4 regions of the Pseudomonas sp. A014 genome follow, and region 4 is predicted to be linked to each of the others. Evidence: riboswitches for the same ligand, from Rfam matches in the RefSeq annotation. Region 4 holds a riboswitch; each other region holds the start of a gene.

Region 1 (5,080 bases), 1.4 Mb from region 4:
ATAGCAAGCCCTACCAGTTGCCCGTCCTTGCAGACAGCATTCTGGAGCGTGGCATGTCGCTGATCGGCACCCGTTATCGTTTCGGCGGTACCTCCGAGCAGTCCGGCTTCGATTGCAGCGGCTTCATCGGCTACCTGTTCCGTGAAGAGGCCGGCATGAACCTGCCGCGCTCGACCCGCGAGATGATCAACGTCGATGCCCCCAAGGTCGCACGCAACAAGCTCAAGCCGGGTGACCTGCTGTTCTTCAGCACCAACGGCCGTGGCCGTGTCAGCCATGCCGGCATCTACCTGGGTGACAACCAGTTCATCCACTCCAGCAGCCGCCGCAGCGGTGGTGTGCGCATCGATAACCTCGATGACCGCTACTGGAGCAAGACCTTCATCGAAGCCAAGCGTGCCTTGGCCATGGCGCCGACCACTACCCTGTCGCGCAACTGATATCAAAATGATGTATCCTCGCACGGCGGCGTAGCTGAAAAGCGAGCCGCCGTGCGCATTTACGAATAGCGTCTAATCTAAATCCTTAACTCTTTTTTCGGCTGCGGCCGATTGGTCTCAGACAGGTTCTGACCCATGGCGATGATGACGCGCTTCGCATTCCTTTCCCTGGTGGCACTGCTTGCCGCCTGTTCCAGCCGTGCTCCGGCACCGGCACCTGTGGCCAAGCCGCAGATCACCTTCATCGACCAACCTTCCTCGTCGCCTGTGGCTGACGATGTGTTGATCCGTGCCATCGGTCTGGTCGGCACCCCGTACCGCTGGGGCGGCAACACCCCGGATTCGGGTTTCGATTGCAGTGGCCTGATCGGTTACGTCTACCGCGGCGCGGCCAACATCAACCTGCCACGCTCGACCCGCGAGATGATCGTCATGCGTGCACCGACCGTGGACATCAATTCGCTGCAATCCGGTGACTTGGTGTTCTTCGCCACCGGCGGTGGCTCGCAGGTGAGCCATGCCGGGATCTACGTGGGGGAGGGGCGCTTCGTGCATGCGCCGTCCACCGGCGGTACGGTGCGCTTGGACTACCTGTCGAACAGCTACTGGTCCAAGGCCTACTTGCAGGCCAAGCGGGTGTTGGCGCCGGGGCATCTGGCGCAGAATCCCTGAGATTGTCGGGGCTGCGCAGCAGCCCCGGCGTACATTCAAGCCTGCTTGAGCAACAACGCCACACCCGGGTGGTATTGCCCTGACTCGTTATGCAGCTTGCGGTACGCATACGGGAAGTACCAGGCAATCGCGCAGGCCGTGTGCTTGTTCAAGTCATCGACCATATCCTGTAGTTCCTCGGGGCTTGCATGCTGCCCCGCCTTCCACGGGCTGACAAACAGCGCCCCGGCCTTGAGCTGGCTGGGATAGGCTGCCAGCCGCGCCAACGTCGCCGCCTCCTGCAGGGCGCCCGCCAGGTCCAGGCGGGCGATCTTCGGCCAGCGCTGCTCAGTGTGCAGATGAATGGATTGTTCGGCGCCAGCAATCGACAGATCGCAGCGCCCCTCGCGCTCGCCTTCGTCACGCTGCTTCTTGCTCTGATAGTGCTGCAGCGCCACCAGCTCGGCCTGCCAGGCAGCGGCGGCGAGGATACCGGCATTGGCCTGGGCGCCGTGCCAATAGGGCGCATCGCCATCGCCATGGATCTGGTTGAAGCGGTCGATGCAGTCGATCCAGCGCTCCAGGGCCGGGCGCAGGAATTCCAGGTGCGGGTTGTTGATGATCAAGCCTTGCATGCCGCGCTCTCCTTTTATTATGGTCGCGTACAGCCGGTGATGGCTATGTGATATCACTGCTTCAATAGTGAGACAAGCACCCAGATCAACCGTTCATCGTCCGCGTTTAATTGACGCTCCCTGTGCAACCCTCTAACCTTCGCGGCGTGTTTCAGGTGCTCTGCGGATCAGCTCCGGCAGGGTGAAACTGGGAAGCCGGTGGGCGCCAGCAGGGCGCGAATCCGGCGCTGCCCCCGCAACGGTAGGTGAGTCAAGGCCGCGCAAGGCCACTGGGTGTCCGCACCCGGGAAGGCGCGCGGTTTCGGGCCAAGGCCCGGCTCACGAGCCCGGAGACCGGCCTGTCACTGTCAACGGCATCACGGAGGGTGATGCGCGCTGCCCCGTGGTATCGCCACGGCCTTTGCGCGCTCCCTTCGCCTGCCTGCCTTGTTTATCTGTCGTTGCCTGGTGCCCGCCCGCGAGTGCCCGACCGGCGCGTCGACAGCCTGCGGAGAACCCCTGATGAGCGAATCCATCGAGCGCGACGAACGCCACCTGGCACGCATGCAGCGCAAAAAAGCGATCATCGACGAACGTATCGCCAATTCCCCGAATGAGTGCGGCCTGCTGCTGGTGCTCACTGGCAATGGCAAGGGCAAGAGCAGCTCGGCCTTCGGCATGCTTGCCCGTGCGCTGGGGCATGGCATGCAGTGCGGGGTGGTGCAGTTCATCAAGGGCCGCAACAGCACCGGCGAGGAGCTGTTCTTCCGCCGCTTTCCCAACGAAGTGCGCTACCACGTGATGGGCGAGGGCTTCACTTGGGAAACCCAGGATCGCCAGCGCGACATCGCCGCAGCAGAGGCGGCCTGGGCCGTCTCCCGCCAGTTGCTGCAGGACCCGTCGGTGCAGTTTGTAGTGCTCGATGAGCTGAATATCGCCCTCAAGCACGGCTACCTCGACCTGGACCAGGTGCTCTCGGACATCCAGGCCCGTCCTCCGATGCAACACGTGATCGTCACTGGCCGCGCCGCCAAGCCGGAAATGATCGAGCTGGCCGACACCGTGACCGAGATGGGCATGCTCAAGCACGCCTTCCAGGCCGGTATCCGCGCACAGAAGGGCGTTGAACTGTGAGTCGAGCCACCCGTCATTGCCCGGCGGTGCTGATTGCCGCACCAGCCTCCGGCCAGGGCAAGACCACCGTCACCGCCGCCTTGGCGCGCCTGCACCGCAACCTCGGGCGCAAGGTGCGGGTGTTCAAGTGCGGGCCGGATTTTCTCGACCCGATGATCCTGGAGCGCGCCAGTGGCGCGCCGGTGTACCAGTTGGACATGTGGATGATCGGCGAACAGGAGAGCCGCCGTCTGTTGTGGGACGCTGCCGCTGACGCCGACCTGATCCTCATCGAAGGTGTCATGGGGCTGTTCGACGGTACGCCGTCGAGCGCTGACCTGGCGCGGCACTTCGGCGTGCCGGTGCTGGCGGTGATCGATGGCACGGCCATGGCCCAGACCTTCGGGGCTCTGGCCCTGGGCCTGGCGCGCTACCAGCCTGACCTGCCATTCGCTGGCGTGCTGGCCAACCGGGTCGGCAGCCTGCGCCATGCGCAACTGCTCGAAGGTAGCCTGACCGAAGGCTTGCGCTGGTATGGCGGGTTGTCTCGCGAGCGCGGCATCGAGTTGCCCAGCCGTCACCTCGGCCTGGTCCAGGCCAGTGAGCTGAACGATCTGGATGCACGTCTGGACGCTGCCGCCGAGGCCTTGGGCGCCAGCTGCGATGCTGCCTTGCCGCCGCCGGTGGCCTTTGTCGAACCACACGCCGACCCCTCGACCGCAAGCCTTGCCGGTGTGCGCATCGGTGTGGCCCGCGACGAGGCGTTCGCCTTCCTCTATGGCGCCAACCTCGACCTGCTGCGCGATCAGGGCGCGGAGCTCGTGTTCTTCTCGCCCTTGCACGACCGGCACCTGCCTGCGGTCGACAGCCTGTATTTGCCCGGCGGCTACCCTGAACTGCATCACCACGCCCTGGCGGCCAACGCGCCGATGCGCGAGGCGATCCGCGGCCACCATGACGAAGGCAAACCCTTGTTGGCCGAATGCGGCGGCATGCTCTACCTGCTTGAGGCCTTGACCGACGTTGCGGGCGAACGTGCCGAGCTGCTAGGCCTGTTGCCCGGCGAGGCCGTGATGCAGAAGCGCCTCGCCGCGTTGGCGCTGCAGGCCGTCGAATTGCCTGAAGGCACCCTGCGTGGCCATACCTACCACCACTCGCTGACCACCACCGAGCTTGTGCCCATCGCCCGTGGCCTGAGCCCCAATGGCGGACGTGGCAACGAGGCGGTCTATCGTCTGGGACGCTTGACGGCGTCCTACGTGCACTTCTATTTCCCTTCCAACCCCGAAGCGGCGGCGGCGCTGTTGCGACCATGAACGAACACGCTTTCAGCGAGGCCGAGCGCGCTGCGGTCTACCGAGCGATCGGCGAGCGTCGCGACATGCGCCACTTTATCGGCGGCGATGTGGCGCCTGCGCTGCTCGCCAGGCTGCTGGCCGCCGCGCACCAGGCGCCCAGTGTCGGGCTGATGCAGCCCTGGCGCTTCATTCGTATCAGCCAGCGCGACCTGCGCCTGCGCATCCAGGCGCTGGTGGAGGAGGAGCGGATTCGCACCGCCGAGGCCCTCGGCGAGCGCTCCGACGCATTCATGCAGCTCAAGGTCGAAGGCATCGGTGAGTGCGCCGAGGTGCTGGTTGCCGCCTTGATGGACAAGCGCGAGCCGCACATCTTTGGCCGCCGGACCCTGCCGGAAATGGATTTGGCGTCTATGGCCTGCGCGATCCAGAACCTCTGGCTGGCCGCACGCGCCGAAGGCCTGGGGATGGGCTGGGTGTCGCTGTTCGACCCGCAGGCGCTGGGCGAGTTGCTGGGCATGCCGGCCGGGGCCAAGCCTGTGGCGGTGTTGTGCCTGGGGCCGGTGGCGAAATTCTACGAGGCGCCCATGCTGGTGCTGGAAGACTGGGCGCGTGAGCGGCCGCTGAGCGAGATGCTCTACGAGAACCAATGGGGAGAGCAGGCATGAGCATCGCCTTGCTGACTGTTGCCGGTGTGGCGCTGGATGCGCTGCTGGGCGAGCCGCAGCGGCGTCATCCGCTGGTGGCCTTCGGCAATTTCGCCGGGCGTCTGGAGCAACGCTTGAATGCCGGTGGCCGCGGCTGGCGTAGCCATGGGGTCAGCGCCTGGTTCCTGGCCGTGGTGCCCCTGACCCTGGTGGCGCTGATCCTGTCGTGGCTGCCCTACATCGGTTGGCTGGTGGACGCCCTGGCGCTGTATTGCGCGCTGGGCATGCGCAGCCTGGGCGAGCATGTATTGCCCGTGGCC
Region 2 (5,080 bases), 170 kb from region 4:
CCGGACTCCAAGGATCGTCGTAATCGCCGCCGACATCGTTGTACGGCGAGTTGCTGTCGACATTGAAACGGATCTTGTTGTACTCGGCACCGACCACGGTCTTGCTGTTCAGCCCGAACAGCGAATGATCGGAGGTGAAGCTCTGGCGGTCGCCGATCTGCTCCTGGTTGTGCTTGATCTCCAGGTAGCTTGCCCGCTCCAGCTGCTCGCGGGTCGGATCCCAGGTGTAGTCCTCGGCATTGCGCCAGTGCCGACGGCTCTTGATGTAGTACAGCTGGTTGCTGGCCGTGACGCTGTCGCTGAGGGTCCAGTCGGTGTTGAAGCGGGTCCATTCGTCGTGGTAGCGCTGCACGTCGTTCTGAATGTTGTAGTTCTTCTTGCGCAGGCTGTCGCGCAGGTGGCCGTCGATCAGCGGCGTGCCAAAGTAGTTCGAGGGCTGTGCGTCGCCACGCTCATGGGCGAGGGTGAAGCTCAGGTCGTCGGTGGCATCGAAGCGCAAGGCTGCACTCAAGGCCAGGCTGCGCGAATCGGTGCGGTCGACCCAGCCATTGCCTTCCTGCTTGTTCACGGTAACGCGGTAGCTGAGGCGCTCGCTCAGGCTGCCGCCGCTGTCCAGCCCCAGTTGCTGGCGATCCCATGAGCCATAGCCCAGGCGCAGGTGGTTGCGGATCTCACCGGCGAAGGGTTTTTTCGGGATCACGTTGATCACAGCGCCCGTGGCGCCTTCGCCATAAAGCACCGAGGCGGGGCCGCGGATCACATCGATGCGCTCGACCATCCACGGGTCGACCGGAAAGGTCTGGGTGCCGGCGCCGGTGTACAGGCGCGAGCCGTCGAACAGGGTCATCACCGAGGCGTGTCCGGTGAAACCACGCGCGGAGAGGGCGGTGTTGCCGTTGCCCGGGGTGCCGACGGAGGTAATGCCGGGCGATCGGGTCACTGCATCCTGCACCGTGAGGTTGGCGCGCTGCTGGATCTGCTCGGCGGTGATGCTGGTGGTGCTGGCTGGGGTCTCCAGGGCGCTGAGGTTCAGGCGCGAACCGGCTTGGGTAGGGGTTGCCAGATCGACGATCTGTTCGTCGCGGGTCTCGGTGATCGCCGTCGAGGGCAGGTCGAGGACCTTGCCTTGCGGCTGCTCGGCCAGCGCCGGCAGGGACACGGCCATGCAGGCGGCCAGAGTTTGAAGCTTGAAGTGTCGGGACATGTCGTTCCACGGGTTCAGGAATGAATGGATCCCGGTGGAAACAACGCAAAGACGAGCAGACACGCACGCAGGCGCGCACGCGAACACCGGCCTGCGCCCGCCCACCGCGGGTTTGCCAACAGAAGCGTCAGGCCGGTCTCCGGGCTTGCGAGGGTCGTGAAGCCTTCACCTTCCCATGCCTGAGCACAGTGGTGTGTCGAAGGATTCGCTCGCTTACCGTTGCGGGGGCAGCGCCGGACTTGTCTGCAAAGACGCACCGGCTTCCCGTTTCACCCTGCGCACGGCGGCGCAGGACACCTGAAACTGGCGGCATCTGACCATCGAACGCAGGGGGAGTCAATCGTTTGGATAGGCGAAAAAACGTGATGGGCTACAGGGTTGCGCGTTTTTATTAGATTTTTTTCGAACTTTTCCGACTGACGTTGTCTCGAACCGCTCGTTCGCCCTTTTTATTCAACGTCATGGAGACTTTTGCGAATGTTTACTGGAAAACTGCTGCGTCACACTTGCGCCCTGGCCCTCCTCGGCGCGCCGCTGGCAGCGATGGCAGCCCCCAGCACCGAGCCCCTGTTCACCTTCGGCCTGCTCGGTTCCTACGACAAGTTCAAGTTCGAAGGCGGCAGCGACTCCGACAAGGAGCACCTGGGCCAAGGCGGTGTGTTCGCCAACTTCGGCAACAAGATGACGGCCGAGTCCGGCTTCATCTACCAGATCGGTGCCGAAGCCAAGTACGGCAAGAAGAACGACAACAAGCTCAAGGAGGCACAGGCCGACCTCGACCTTGGCTGGCGTGCCGCGCTGGATGCGCGCAACTTCGTCGACGTGATCGTCGGTGGCGGTTACAGCTGGACCCGTTTCGAGCCCGAGATCAACGACCTGGACACCAAGTTGACCTACAAGTCGCCGTTCGCCAAGGCCGCGCTGGGTTACAACCACCAGTTCGATGCCTCGACCCTGCGTGTCGAAGTCGGTGCTCGTCACACCATCGATGGCCGTGCGCGCTTGAAGGTCGACGACTTCGGCAGCGACAGTGTCGACATGAAGGACCGTACCAACCCGTATGCCGAAGTCACTCTGCTGATGAACCAGCAGGGCGGCATGCCGATCCAGGCGGGCGTGTACTACACCCGTACCGAGTACAAGATCGACGAGGACTCGCCGGTTGCCGACAACAACAAGCTCAAGCGTGACGAGTTTGGCGTGAAGGTCGGCCTGGCGTTCTGATGCCTTCGATGGTTGTACGCCGTATGTAAGGGCAGCCTCGTGCCGCAATCTCGGCACGAGGATTCCCCAGCAGGCTCAAGGGTGCCTAGCGGCCCCGGCGCCGAGACACCCGTGCCTCGATATTCTTGCGTCCGATCAGCAGTGCCGGTTTCTCGGTTACCGGCTCATCGGCCAGCCACTTGTACATCACCAGGCAATCCACCAGCCCCAGTGCTGCATGACGAAATGCCTTGGGCAGGCGCCCGACGGTCTCGAAACCGAGCTTGTGCCACAGCCCCACGGCCACCTCGTTGCTCGCCACTACCGAATTGAACTGCAAGGCCAGAAAACCCTCCTGGCGCGCCAGCTTCTGCGAGTGCTCGCACATCAGCCGTGCCACGCCACGTCCGCGTGAACGGGGTGTGACCATGTATCCGCAATTGCCCACGTGCGCACCCGGGCCTGCGGCATTGGCCTTGAGGTAGTAGGAACCAAGCAGCTCGCCATCCTCTTCGGCCACCAGGGTGTGCAACGGAAACTCCAGCCACAGCGTGCGCGCCTGCTCCTGCGACATCTGCGGGTCGTATGCGTAGGTTTCGCGCGCCTGGACGATGGCCTGGAAGGTCGGCCAGAAACGCTCGAAGTCTTCCGCGGTCATGGGGCGAATGTGGATCATGTCGGTTCCTGCTCGGGCTGGGCCGGCAAGTCTGGGTGGATGGGCGCCGTCATGCAAGGGCTGTGGCGCCCGAGAGCGTCAACTGCCGGCCTTGCCGACCGCATCCAGCGCCCGTGCCGAATACACCAGGGCAGCGCCCGCGTTCATGGCCACGGCCACGCCGAGGGCTTCGGCGATTTCCTCGCGGGTCGCACCGTGCTTGACCGCCTGCTGCGAATGCACGGCGATGCAGCCGTCGCAGCGAGTGGTCACCGCCACGGCCAGGGAAATCAGCTCGCGGGTCTTGGCGTCGAGGTGGTTGGTCTTGGCGCCGGCAGCGCTGGCGGTGGCGTAGCCGGCCACGGTGTCGGGAGAAAGCTGCTTGAGATCGCCGATGCCGGCCATCAACTGCTTACGGTAGGCGTCCCAGTCCATCATGCTCATCGTCTTCACCTTGTCAGGTTGGCAACAGGAGCTTTCAGGCTAGTCGAAGATGGGGGGAAGGGCAGGCCTCGTCACCGAGGGGCAAGGAGGCCGCAGGACGTGTCAGATGTAGATGAACAGCAGCACCAGTGCCGCCACCACGGCCCACTTCTCGAGGTAGTAGCGGGTGCGGTTGCGCTTCTTCATGGCCTTACCACGTTCGCGGATCTTGTAGATGCGCGTGAACAGGCGATTGATGCCGCCGGTCTTGTCGTTGGCATCGTTGGGCGCGGCTGCGGCGGCCATGACGTTGCGGCTGAACCAACGATTGAAGGCGCTTGCCCAGCGGTACTTCAATGGGCGCTCGACGTCGCAGAACAGGATGATACGGTTGTGCTCGGTGGTATTGGCCGCGTAGTGGATGTACGTCTCGTCGAAGATCACCGCCTCGCCGTCGCGCCAGGAATACTTCTCGCCGTCCACATCGATGTAGCAACCATCGTCGTTCGGTGTGTCCAGGCCCAGGTGGTAACGGTAGGAGCCGGCATAGGGGTCACGGTGACGAACCAGCTTGGCTCCCGGCGGCAGGGTGGCGAACATCGCCGCCTTGACCGTGCCGATGCCTTGCAGCAGTTCGGTCGTGCGTGGGCACAGGGTCATCGCCGAAGGGTGGCTCTCGCCGTACCACTTCAGATAGAAGCGCTTCCAGCCGGTCTTGAAGAACGAGTTGAAGCCAACGTCATCGTAGTTGTCGGATTTCTTGATCTCGCCGGCGTGCAGCAATTGCTGGGCTTCTTCGCGAATTTCCTGCCAGTGGTCCTTGAGCGGCTGCAGCTCAGGGAACGACTCGACGGGCAAATAGGGCTTGGCCGGGTGCTTGGAGAACAGGTACAGGAAACTGTTGACCGGGGCGAGGAAGCTCGAGTGGTCGCCCAGCTGGCGAGTCAGCTTGTGGCGAACGCGACCGCGCAGGTGAACATAGGCGATCGAGAGGACGAAGATCAGTACGAGTGCAATTTTCATGGACGGTTACTTGTCGAATAAAAATGGCCATGCGCCATGGCTGTAGCCCGCCAGCATAAACAATCGTGTCGCCAGTTTGTACTTATTGTTAAGTCATCGCTGATGGACGAAGGTGGAATACCCTGGAAGCTGCGCAAACGATTCAACCCTGGCAGCGTTTGAACCTGCATGCCCTTCAGCCCTCGAGGAGTTTCCGATGGTTCAGGATGTACGCCCAAGCGGCGCGCCCTTCAAGCGCCTGTTTTTCGCCCTGGCTTTGCCCGAAACCCAGCGCCGGGCCGTTGCCCAGTGGCGTCGTGAATTGGGGTTGCGGGCCGGCAAGCCGGTACCGGCCGAGAATTTTCATGTGACGTTGCTGTTTCTGGGCGATGTGGATGCCGCCCAGGTACCGGCACTGTGCGCGGCGGTAGACGGCATGACGCGCCCAGGGGCGCCGATACGCCTGTTGCTCGACCGTCTGCAGGTGTGGCGACGTGCCGGCGCGCTGGTGCTCGAACCTGGCGATACCCCTGCCAGCCTGCGCCAACTGGTCTACGGCCTGGAGCAGCGCCTACTGCCACTGGGCATCGCCG
Region 3 (5,080 bases), 720 kb from region 4:
CATCGGATATGACACCTTTTCAGCTTTTTGCGCCAGTAAAAATGCAGGGGCTAACCCGAATAACGTATGCCGGCTGCCGCCAGTACGGCATCGACAAGGCGAGACAACAACAATGAAAACCCAGGTTGCAATCATTGGCGCCGGCCCTTCTGGCCTGCTGCTTGGTCAACTGCTGCACAAGGCGGGCATCGACACGCTCATTCTCGAACGCCAGACCCCTGAGTACGTGCTTGGCCGTATCCGCGCCGGTGTGCTGGAGCAGGGCACCGTTGACCTGCTGCGCGAGGCCGGGGTATCGGCGCGCATGGACCGTGAGGGGCTGGTGCACGAGGGTGTCGAACTGTTGGTGGCAGGGCGCCGCCAGCGCCTGGACCTCAAGGCCCTGACCGGCGGCAAGACGGTGATGGTGTACGGCCAGACCGAAGTCACCCGCGACCTCATGCAGGCCCGCGAGCAGAGCGGGGCGCCGATCGTGTATGGCGCGAGCAACGTGCAGCCGCACGGGCTCAAGGACGAGCGGCCCTACGTGACCTACGAGAAGGACGGCCAGTTGCACCGCGTCGAGTGCGATTACATCGCGGGTTGCGACGGTTTTCATGGCGTTTCGCGCCAGAGCATTCCACAGGGCGTGCTCAAGCAGTACGAGCGGGTCTATCCGTTTGGTTGGCTGGGGTTGCTGGCCGATACCCCGCCGGTCAACCACGAGCTGATCTATGCGTATCATGATCGTGGTTTCGTGTTGTGCAGCCAGCGCTCCACCACCCGCAGCCGATACTACCTGCAGGTGCCGCTGGACGAGCGGGTGGAGAACTGGCCCGATGCACGTTTCTGGGACGAACTCAGGGCGCGTCTGCCCGAGGACGTCGCCGCGCGCCTGGTCACCGGCCCCGCGCTGGAAAAGAGCATCGCGCCGCTGCGCAGCCTGGTGGTCGAGCCGATGCAGTACGGGCACCTGTTCCTGGTGGGGGATGCGGCGCATATCGTGCCACCGACCGGGGCCAAGGGCCTGAACTTGGCAGCCTCGGATGTCAACTACCTGTATCGCATCCTGGTCAAGGTCTACCGCGAAGGCCGCACCGACCTGCTGGAGCGCTACTCACCGCTGGCGCTGCGGCGGGTCTGGAAGGGCGAGCGTTTCAGTTGGTTCATGACCCAGCTGCTGCATGATTTTGGCGAGCACAAGGATGCCTGGGACCAGAAGATGCAGGAGGCCGACCGGGAGTACTTCCTGTCGTCCGAGGCCGGCCTGGTGAACATTGCCGAGAATTATGTGGGCTTGCCGTACGAGGCGGTGGAGTAGCGGGCTTGCGAACACCTTATTCAGCCCAATCCCTGTGGGAGCGGGCTTGTCCCGCGAACACGGGCGTAGCCCGTGCCAGGCAGCGCGGTGCACTTGGCACGGGCCAGCGCTTCATCAACGCTCCAGCATCGCCACCATCTCTGTATACCCGCGTGCGCGCGCATGCTCCAGCGCCGTCACGCCATCCTTGTCGGCAATCGCAGGGTCCGCGCCTGCCGCCAGCAGCCGACGCACGATGTCCACATGGCGCGGGCCGCCGTCGCCAAGGATCACTGCCTCCAGCAAGGCGGTCCAGTGCAACCGGTTGAGGTGGTTCACGTCCACGCCCGCGTCGATCAATATCTGCACCGTTTCCACATGACCACGCTCGGCCGCCGGGATCAGCGCGGTGCCGCCGTAGCGGTTGGTGCTGGCGAGGTCGGCGCCGTGGGCCAGGGTCAGGCGCAGGATCTCGTTCAGGCCGCGGGCACCGGCATACAGGTAGGGGCTGTCGTGGATGTTGTCCTTGGCGTTGACATCGGCGCCGGCTTCGATCAGCACTTTGGCCGCGTCGATATGGTTGCCTTGGGTCGCCGCCAGCAGGGGCGTGCGCCCTTGGCCATCGCGGCTGTCGAGCGCCAGTGGTTCCTTGAGCAAGCGACGGATGGCAGGTGCATCGTTGCGCTGGGCGGCATAAAGCAGGCGGGTATCCATGGAGGTGGTCTCGGCGTGGGCGGCAAGGCAGGTGAAGGCCAGCAGGCAGGCGGCGAGGGTGTGGCGCATGCGTGGGGCTCCTGAGGCAAAACCTCATCCTAGGGAAAAAGTTGCCGGCGACTGAAACGAATTATCTGGATGACCGGTAGTGGATTTCCGAATGCATCAACGTTGCCCGGCGTGAAGGGCCATGCTAGAAGTCAGGCTCGTCATTTGAAAACCGAATACCCTCATGTCCATCAGCGTAAAACCGAATAGGGCTCTGTTCGACCTCGACCTGTTGCGCGCCATCGTCGTGGTCGCCGATTGCGGCAGCTTCACCACGGCTGCAGCGCGCCTGCATTCGACCCAGTCGACCATCAGCCAGAAGGTGCGACGCCTCGAGGAGATGGTCGGCCATCGCCTGCTGGTGCGTGGCAATCGCGACGTGCTGCCCACCGACGCCGGGCAGACGCTGCTTGGCTATGCCAGGCACATGCTGGCGCTGAACGACCAGATGCTCGAGGCCCTGGCCGGGGCCATGGTTGGCGTCACCGTGCGCCTTGGCGTGCCCGAAGACTTCGTCGGCGGGCGAACCACCAATGCGCTGTCGGCGTTCAGCCGCCTGCACCCGCAGGTCAAGCTGGAAGTCACCAGCGGTCTGTGCCGCGACCTGAGCCAGGCCTACGACAATGGCGAACTCGACCTGGTGCTGCTCAAGCAGCGACGCAACAGCCGCGAGGGCGTGTCCTGCTGGCCCGAGCGTCTGCAATGGATCGACAGCGTACGCATGCCGGCCTTCGAGCTTGACCCGGTACCCTTGGTCACCTTTCCGCCGCGCGGGCTGTACCGCGAAGACATGATCCATGCCATCGAAGGCATGGGCCGCCGTTGGCGAATCAGCTTCACCAGCTCCAGCCTGTCCGGGATCCAGGCCGCGGTGGCCGACGGCATGGGCGTGAGCCTGCTGCCGCCGCGCGCGGCCACCGCCGAGCACCGGGTGCTGGGGGCGGCGCAAGGTTTGCCGGAGGTGGACAGCTACGAGATCGTCATCGTCCACCGGCCAACGGCCGACGTGATGGTCAAGGCCCTGGCGCAGGTGCTGACCGAGCTGCTGGCCGGGGATGGCATCTGAAGGCTCCGATCAGCGTCAGACGGTTGACCACCTGCGCACCACTGCGTAGCCTTGCCGCTTCGAGGTTCTCCGGCGCTGCCGGAGCTAAGACGGGAACGCGGTACAAGCCGCGGCTGCCCCCGCAACTGTAAGCACTGAACAGGTTCGACACAGCCACTGCGCCCACGCGCGGGAAGGCGTCGCCCTGACGGCTGGACGTCGTGCAGTGCAAGCCAGGAGACCTGCCTCGCAACGTTTTCGACTTTCAACCGGGCGGGGTGATCCGGTGGCGAGCGAGTCCGGCCGGTCGGCCGCGGCTTTCGTCCCGCATGCCCGCACCATTGCTGCCAAGGGCATCGCCACATGAAAACACTGGCCAAACTTCCCGTCACCATCGTCACCGGCTTCCTCGGCTCGGGCAAGACCACCTTGCTTCGCCACATGCTCGACAACGCCCAGGGGCGACGCATCGCGGTCATCGTCAACGAGTTTGGCGAGTTGGGTATCGACGGCGAAATCCTCAAGCAGTGCAGCATCGGCTGCACCGAGGAAGAGGCCAACGGCCGCGTCTATGAGCTGGCCAACGGCTGCCTGTGCTGCACCGTGCAGGAAGAGTTCTTCCCGGTGATGCGTGAGCTGGTCGCCCGTCGCGGTGACCTGGACCACATTCTCATCGAGACCAGTGGCCTGGCCTTGCCCAAACCGCTGGTGCAAGCCTTCCAGTGGCCGGAAATCCGCAATGCCTGCACCGTCGATGCGGTGATCACCGTGGTCGACAGCCCGGCCGTGGCCGCCGGCACCTTCGCCGCCTACCCGGACCAGGTCGACGCCCAGCGCAAGCTGGACCCCAACCTGGACCACGAATCCCCGCTGCACGAGCTGTTCGCCGACCAGCTGGCCAGTGCCGATCTGGTGGTGCTGAACAAGGCTGACCTGATCGACGCCGAGGGCCTGGCCAAGGTCCGCGCCGAAGTCGCCGAAGAACTGCCGCCGGCCGTCAAGGTGATCGAGGCCAGCAGCGGTCGCCTGCCGCTGGATGTGTTGCTGGGCGTAGGGGCCGAGTCCGAAGTGCATATCGATGGCCGTCGCACCCACCACGATTCGCACCACGACGGCGACGATCATGACGATCATGATCATGACGCCTTCGACTCCATCTCCATCGACCTGCCTGAAGCGGACGAAAGCCTGCTGCTCGATGCCCTGACGCAACTGGTCACCGAGTTCGGCATCCTGCGTGCCAAAGGTTTTGCCGCGATCCCCGGCAAGCCGATGCGCCTGTTGATCCAAGGTGTGGGCACGCGCTTCGACAAGCACTTCGACCGCGCCTGGCGCAGCGACGAGCCGCGCATCACCCGTCTGGTGCTGATCGGTCAGGACCTCGACGCGGCACAGTTGGAAGCGCGCCTGCGCCAGGCCCTGGGCGCCTGATCCATGCACCTGCTGCGGACCCAGCCCGGCGGCTTCGTGCCGGACGACAGCATTGCCGACCTTGGCCAGACGCCCGCCGAGCTGGTGATTCTCTGCAGCGGCGACTCTCACCTGGCACTGCTCGCCGAAACCGCCGAGCAGTTGCCGGACGATTTCCCCAGCCTGCGCCTGGCCAACCCCATGCAGGTGCAGAACCACGCCTCCGTCGACTTGTACATCGACGAGGTGTTGCGTCACGCCAAGGTGATCCTGGTGTCGCTGCACGGCGGTGTCGGCTACTGGCGCTATGGCGTAGAACAGTTGGTCGAACTCGCGGCGCGTGGCGTGCAGTTGATCCTGGTGCCCGGCGATGACCGCCCCGACCCTGAGCTGACGCAGTTGGGCACGGTGCCGACCGAGCAGGCCGAGCGGCTCTGGCACTACCTGCGCCAGGGCGGCAAGGCCAATGCGGTCAACCTGTTCAATTGCCTGGCCAGCCAGTGGCTGGGGCGCGACTATGCCTGGGACGAACCCCAGCCGCTGCCGCGCACCACGGTCTACCACCCCGGCAAGCCCAGTGCGGG
Region 4 (5,080 bases):
GAGCAATTGCAAACGCTTGATCACTTCCATGCCATCCAGGCCCGGTAACCCAATATCGAGAATCACCACCTTCGGTGCAAGCTGGCGTGCCATCTGCACGGCCTCGATGCCATTGCCCGATTCACCGACAACCTCAAAGCGTTCCCGCTCGAGCAGGATACGCACGGCGAGGCGGACGGTAGGGTGATCATCGACCATCAGTACGGTGGTCATTGGAAAACTCCTGTACGAAATAATGTTCGTTCCTGACGTTATCCAGGAATACGTCTGTAGGGCCAATCTGGCTGCGGGCACGATACGTCCATCAGAACGCTTTGATAATGGCGAGTATAGGCGTGTGGAAAAAGCCGCCATTTGCTGGTGAAAAGTCTTACAAAAGAAACTAGGGGCGAGGGGCGATGAGACCCTCGCGGGCGGGTGTGGGGTAAGGGCGCTCAGGTCGGGCGCGCACAGGCGGGATGCGGTTTATTCACGCGATGCGTCGACGCGGGATTTTTGAGCAGCGCAGCACCGACCCGTGTCGGGCGTTGCTGCAATTGCCCCGCGCAATTCGGACATTGTCCCTGTAGATGCTGTTCAGCGCAGCGGCGGCAGAAGGTGCACTCGAACGAGCAGATCAGCGCGTCCAGGGTGTCGGGGGGCAAATCGGTATCGCAACATTCGCAATTGGGGCGTAGCTCGAGCATGGCGCAACTCCGGTGCGGACAGAGATGCGCCAGTGTCGGTCGCTGGACGCTGGCTGGCAATCCTCAGTCGCCGGGGCGATACAGATGGGCGTGGCCGGCGCGGTACAAGGCCGAGTCGGCAAACGGTGCGTCGCCTAGAACATGGCCGACGAGAATCAGTGCCGTGCGCCGGAAGCCTTTGTTGGCAACACCCTCGACGATATCGGCGAGACGGCCCCTGACCCAGTCCTGGTCCGGCCAAGTGGCGCGGTGGATCACTGCCACCGGGCAATCCGCCCCATAGTGCGGCAGCAGCTCCTCGACGATGCGCGGCAGATGGCGTACCCCCAAGTGAATGGCCAAGGTACTGCGGTGGCGCGCCAGGTCCGCCAGTTGCTCGCCTGCCGGCATCGGCGAGCGATCGCCGTAGCGGGTCAGGATGACGGTCTGCGAGATGTCCGGCAGCGTCAGTTCGCAGCCGAGCAGGGCGGCGCTGGCGGCTGTGGCGGTAACGCCAGGAATGATCTGGTAGTCGATGCCCAGTTCGCGCAGGTGGCGGATCTGTTCGCCGATGGCGCCATACAGGCTCGGGTCCCCGCTGTGTACACGGGCCACATCCAGGCCCTGGTCATGGGCGTCGCGGATTGCGCCGATGATCTGCTCCAGGTGCAGTTCGGCGCTGTTGATCAGGGTACTGGCGGTGTGGCCTTCGAGTACCGCGGCCGGTACCAGTGAGCCGGCGTAGATGATCACCGGGCATTGACGGATCAGGCGTTGGCCCTTGACCGTGATCAGCTCCGGATCGCCGGGGCCGGCACCGATGAAATAGACCGTCATGGCAAGTCCTTGAAGGTGAAATGAAGTGCGATTATCCGTTGCTGGCCAGCGCCAGGGTAGCGTCACCGAGCACCTGCCTGGTGATTGTCAGGATCGGCGAGCGCTGACCCTCGCTCGCCGCCAGTGCCAGCGCCGCGCTTTCTGCCACTCCCCAGCAGCCGGTGGTGTTGAAGGCCATTTCGGAGCGGTGGCTGAGCAACGGCAGGAAGGGCTGCAGTTGCTGGGCGCTGTACAGCGTCAGGGGCAGGCCGAGCTGCTCGGCCAGTTGCCGCAGGCCGGGCTCCTGAGCCTTGAGATCGATGCTGGCGATACCTCGCAACGCGGCCAGCGTCAGGCCGTTGTTGGCCAGTGCAAGGTGCAGCAGGGTTTCCAGAACCGCCGCGGGGCAACCCCGGCGGCAGCCGAAACCGACATAGAGCGCGGCCATCAGGCCTGCGCGGAGCGGCGGTACAGCCAGGCGCTCAGCAGACCCAGTGCCACCCAGAAGGCTGCGTTGGTCAGCCAGGAGGCAACCTTGAACTGTGCTTCCAGCGCTTCAGGCGCCAGGCTTTCATGCACCAGTGGCTGAGGGGCGCCGATCAGGTGCGGTACCACCAGCAGCGCTGCGCCAAGCACTTTGAGCAGCCAGTGCCGCGCGAAGACCAGCAACGCCAGGCCCACAGCAGTGGCGGCGGCGGTGCCGATCCACCAGGTCTGGCGTTGACCCAGATCGGCTGCGGCGGTGCCAGGCAGTTCGGGTGGCAGGCCCAGGGTCGGTGCCAGGCAGAACACGGCGAAGCCGCCCAGCCCCCACAAGGCGCCAGTACTGACTCGACCGGGTTCGCGCAGGCTGTAGAGTGCGGCGAGGATCAGCGCGAAACCGACTGCCACCACCAGGTTACCGCCGGTGGTCGACAGCACGCGCTGCCAGCCGTCTTCCGGTGACCAGGCTTCTGCACCGTGCTCATGGCCAGCGGCACTTTCACCGGCGTGCTCGTGCTGCTCGGTGGGGGCCGAGTTTTCATAGGTTTCGGCTTGAAGGATCAACGGAGCGACCCAGAAACTCTGCAATAGCGTCAGCAAAAGTGCGGCGAGCAGGCCACTGAAGCCTGCAGTGCGAGCGATACGCTTGATCATCATCGGACACTCAGTGGCAAGGGAAGGCGGCGCTGTGACGGGTATCGTGGGCAGCGTTGTGCACAGCCTCCAGGTGCGAGAACCCGGCGAAGTACACCAGGCACAAGCCCAGCAGGCTGGCGCCGACCGCAACGACGAGACGCTGGCTGAGGCTGACGGGGGTGGCGATGCTGTGTTTGGCGCTGGTGACGGACATGACGCATTCCTCTGCTTTTTTTCATGGGCGACAGGAAGCGCGGCAACCCCAGGCGAGAACCGCCCAGGGACATGCAACAGCGCCCGCCCACCGCGGGGTGTGATCACAAGACGTCGGGCCGGTCTCCGGGCTGACGAGCAGGAGCCTGGCTCCTGGGGAGAGCGTCACCTTCCCATGCCGCACTGCAGGCACAGTGGATCAGACGCTCGCTCGCTTACCGTTGCGGGGGCAGCACCGGACTTGCCAGACCCATGAAGAGCCTGTGACGCACCGGTTTCCCGTTTCACCCCTGCAAAGGGGCACCCTACGTAATGTATTAGGAGATCACGGCCATGCTTTGGTCGTCAATTCTTGTTACGAATTGAGCAAATGGGCGGGCTGAAAATCCTCAGTCAGCCTTGAACGTCGCACTTTTTTACATTCAGGGGCTCTATGCATGGCCAGGCTGCGCCGATTCCCGGCCCGGCCGCTGACCCTGGACCCCGGTGCAAATGCCTGTTCCCGCCTTTCGCCGCCGTGCCCGCCTGTCATTGGTGGGTGTCTTGATCGCCCTGTGCGGGTGCACCGGGCAGCAGGGGCGTGACGTATTCACCCAGTTGGGTAACGGGCATCCTGGCGAGCTGTTCCAGACCAGTGTCGACCGCATGGCCACCTTGTCCATGCGCGACAACCTGCAGAGCCTGTATCTGCTGATGAACAAGCTCTACCTGCGCAACCCCAGTCAGTGGAAGCAGTCCGGATACCTGGATGCCGCCACTGCCGAGCGCCAGATCCGCCAGGCCATCGAGCAGCGCCAGTCGTTGCCGCAACTGGGCGAGCGCCGTGACCTGGCGGCGCTGAGCTATGCCTTGAGCCCGGAGTTTCGCGGTGATCGGGTCGGTGCGTTCATCTATGCGATCGGCAGCATGTTGATTACCGCCCACGGTGGGCGCACCGAGTTCTACATGACCGACGCCATTGACCCACTGTTCGTCAATAACGCCGCGCGCAACATCGAAAAGGCCACCTGGATGCTCGGTCAGCGCCAGGACGCCAATGGTGTGTTGCTGCTGTTTTCCAACGAGATCTCGGAAGAGGGCAGCAACCTGAGTTTTGCCGTCGAGTTCGGCAAGATCGTCGCACGCCTCGACCTGCTGGCGCAGATGCTCGATGAGCGCTACCGACGGATCGGCCTCAACTATGCGCAGAGCCTGCTGCTGATGAATTTCCTGCCCGTACAGTGATCATCGCCCCGGGCCTCAGAGCAAGGCTTCGATGGCGCGGCGATAGCGCTGGCCTGCCAGGCTCATGCTGTTGTTGTGGCTTGCCCCCGGCACCAGCAGCAAGGTCTTGGGCTGCTGCGCGGCCTCGAACAGCGCCTGGCTGAAGCGTGGCGGCACATAGCGGTCGTCCAGGCCGTGCACCAGCAGCAGAGGTAAATCGATATCGGCGATCTTGCCCAGCGAGTCGAACTTCTGCGACAGCAGCCAGCGTACCGGCAGTGCGGTATCGGCCACCGATGCTGCCACGTCGCCAAGGGAGGTGAAGGTGGATTCGAGAATCAGGCCGCGCGCAGGTACGGGCTGGCCTTGCTGGCGTGCCTGGCGTGCGAGCTCCGACGCAAGCTCGACAGCGACCGCACCGCCCAGCGAATGGCCGAAGATCAGGCGCTTGCTTGGCACCGGCTGCAACTGGGCGAAGCGCTCCCAGGCAATTCGGGCGTCCTCGTATACCGTGGCCTCGGACGGCAGGTCGCCTTGGCTCTGGCCAAACCCGCGGTAGTCCACGGCCAGCACCGAATAGCCCATGGCGTGCAGCTGCTCGATGCGGAACAACTGACCGGTGAGGTTCCAGCGTACGCCGTGCAGGTAGAGTATCGCTGGCGCATCGGCGCGTTTGGCCGGCCACCACCAGGCGTGCAGGCTCTGGCCGTCGGTGAAGCTGCGCGGGCGCAGGTCCAGCTCCTGTACGCCGGCCGGCAGGCCCCTGAACCAACTGGCCTGGCCCGGCTCGATACGAAACACCAGTTCGCGCTCCTTGTGCTGCAAGACCGCGCAACCCGCGGGCAGGCCCACCACCAGCAAGGCCATGGCCAGCCAGGTGAGCCAGCGGCGTTTGAAGTGAGTGAGCAGGGTGTCGGTCATGGGTGTCATCAGGCGTGCTGGAAATCGTCGTTTTTAACAGAAGCCATGGCCTCGCTGCAGGCAATTTTTCCCGAGCGGTGCTGACACATGTTTGCAAGCTGTTTCCCCAGCGCCCTCGAGGGGATCTGCACGCTTGCCGCAGC

What was found. A riboswitch is a leader RNA that binds a small molecule or an ion and turns the genes downstream of it on or off. The one in region 4 is predicted to bind cobalamin.
Region 1: it holds a riboswitch for cobalamin, as region 4 does, so the genes downstream of both, cobO (cob(I)yrinic acid a,c-diamide adenosyltransferase) here and ACTYOL_RS13965 (CbtB domain-containing protein) in region 4, are expected to answer to the same signal.
Region 2: it holds a riboswitch for cobalamin, as region 4 does, so the genes downstream of both, ACTYOL_RS14760 (TonB-dependent receptor) here and ACTYOL_RS13965 (CbtB domain-containing protein) in region 4, are expected to answer to the same signal.
Region 3: it holds a riboswitch for cobalamin, as region 4 does, so the genes downstream of both, cobW (cobalamin biosynthesis protein CobW) here and ACTYOL_RS13965 (CbtB domain-containing protein) in region 4, are expected to answer to the same signal.

The regions. Positions count from the first base shown of each region.
Region 1 is NZ_CP199001.1:4,499,410-4,504,489, reverse strand. Features, by position in the region: gene ACTYOL_RS20890 (C40 family peptidase) at 1-440, shown strand, start outside; gene ACTYOL_RS20885 (C40 family peptidase) at 576-1,112, shown strand; gene ACTYOL_RS20880 (hypothetical protein) at 1,148-1,726, opposite strand; cobalamin riboswitch at 1,863-2,082, shown strand; gene cobO (cob(I)yrinic acid a,c-diamide adenosyltransferase) at 2,228-2,839, shown strand; gene ACTYOL_RS20870 (cobyrinate a,c-diamide synthase) at 2,836-4,134, shown strand; gene bluB (5,6-dimethylbenzimidazole synthase) at 4,131-4,781, shown strand; gene cbiB (adenosylcobinamide-phosphate synthase CbiB) at 4,778-5,080, shown strand, end outside.
Region 2 is NZ_CP199001.1:3,252,275-3,257,354, reverse strand. Features, by position in the region: gene ACTYOL_RS14760 (TonB-dependent receptor) at 1-1,204, opposite strand, end outside; cobalamin riboswitch at 1,318-1,520, opposite strand; gene ACTYOL_RS14755 (outer membrane beta-barrel protein) at 1,682-2,428, shown strand; gene ACTYOL_RS14750 (GNAT family N-acetyltransferase) at 2,514-3,083, opposite strand; gene ACTYOL_RS14745 (carboxymuconolactone decarboxylase family protein) at 3,162-3,506, opposite strand; gene lpxO (lipid A hydroxylase LpxO) at 3,609-4,508, opposite strand; gene thpR (RNA 2',3'-cyclic phosphodiesterase) at 4,705-5,080, shown strand, end outside.
Region 3 is NZ_CP199001.1:2,356,799-2,361,878, forward strand. Features, by position in the region: gene pobA (4-hydroxybenzoate 3-monooxygenase) at 113-1,300, shown strand; gene ACTYOL_RS10735 (ankyrin repeat domain-containing protein) at 1,415-2,062, opposite strand; gene ACTYOL_RS10740 (LysR substrate-binding domain-containing protein) at 2,226-3,107, shown strand; cobalamin riboswitch at 3,153-3,350, shown strand; gene cobW (cobalamin biosynthesis protein CobW) at 3,450-4,517, shown strand; gene cobN (cobaltochelatase subunit CobN) at 4,521-5,080, shown strand, end outside.
Region 4 is NZ_CP199001.1:3,081,278-3,086,357, reverse strand. Features, by position in the region: gene ACTYOL_RS13990 (response regulator transcription factor) at 1-213, opposite strand, end outside; gene ACTYOL_RS13985 (DUF1272 domain-containing protein) at 435-686, opposite strand; gene cobM (precorrin-4 C(11)-methyltransferase) at 750-1,502, opposite strand; gene ACTYOL_RS13975 (cobalamin biosynthesis protein) at 1,534-1,929, opposite strand; gene ACTYOL_RS13970 (CbtA family protein) at 1,929-2,618, opposite strand; gene ACTYOL_RS13965 (CbtB domain-containing protein) at 2,629-2,814, opposite strand; cobalamin riboswitch at 2,914-3,136, opposite strand; gene ACTYOL_RS13960 (hypothetical protein) at 3,306-4,037, shown strand; gene ACTYOL_RS13955 (alpha/beta hydrolase) at 4,053-4,937, opposite strand.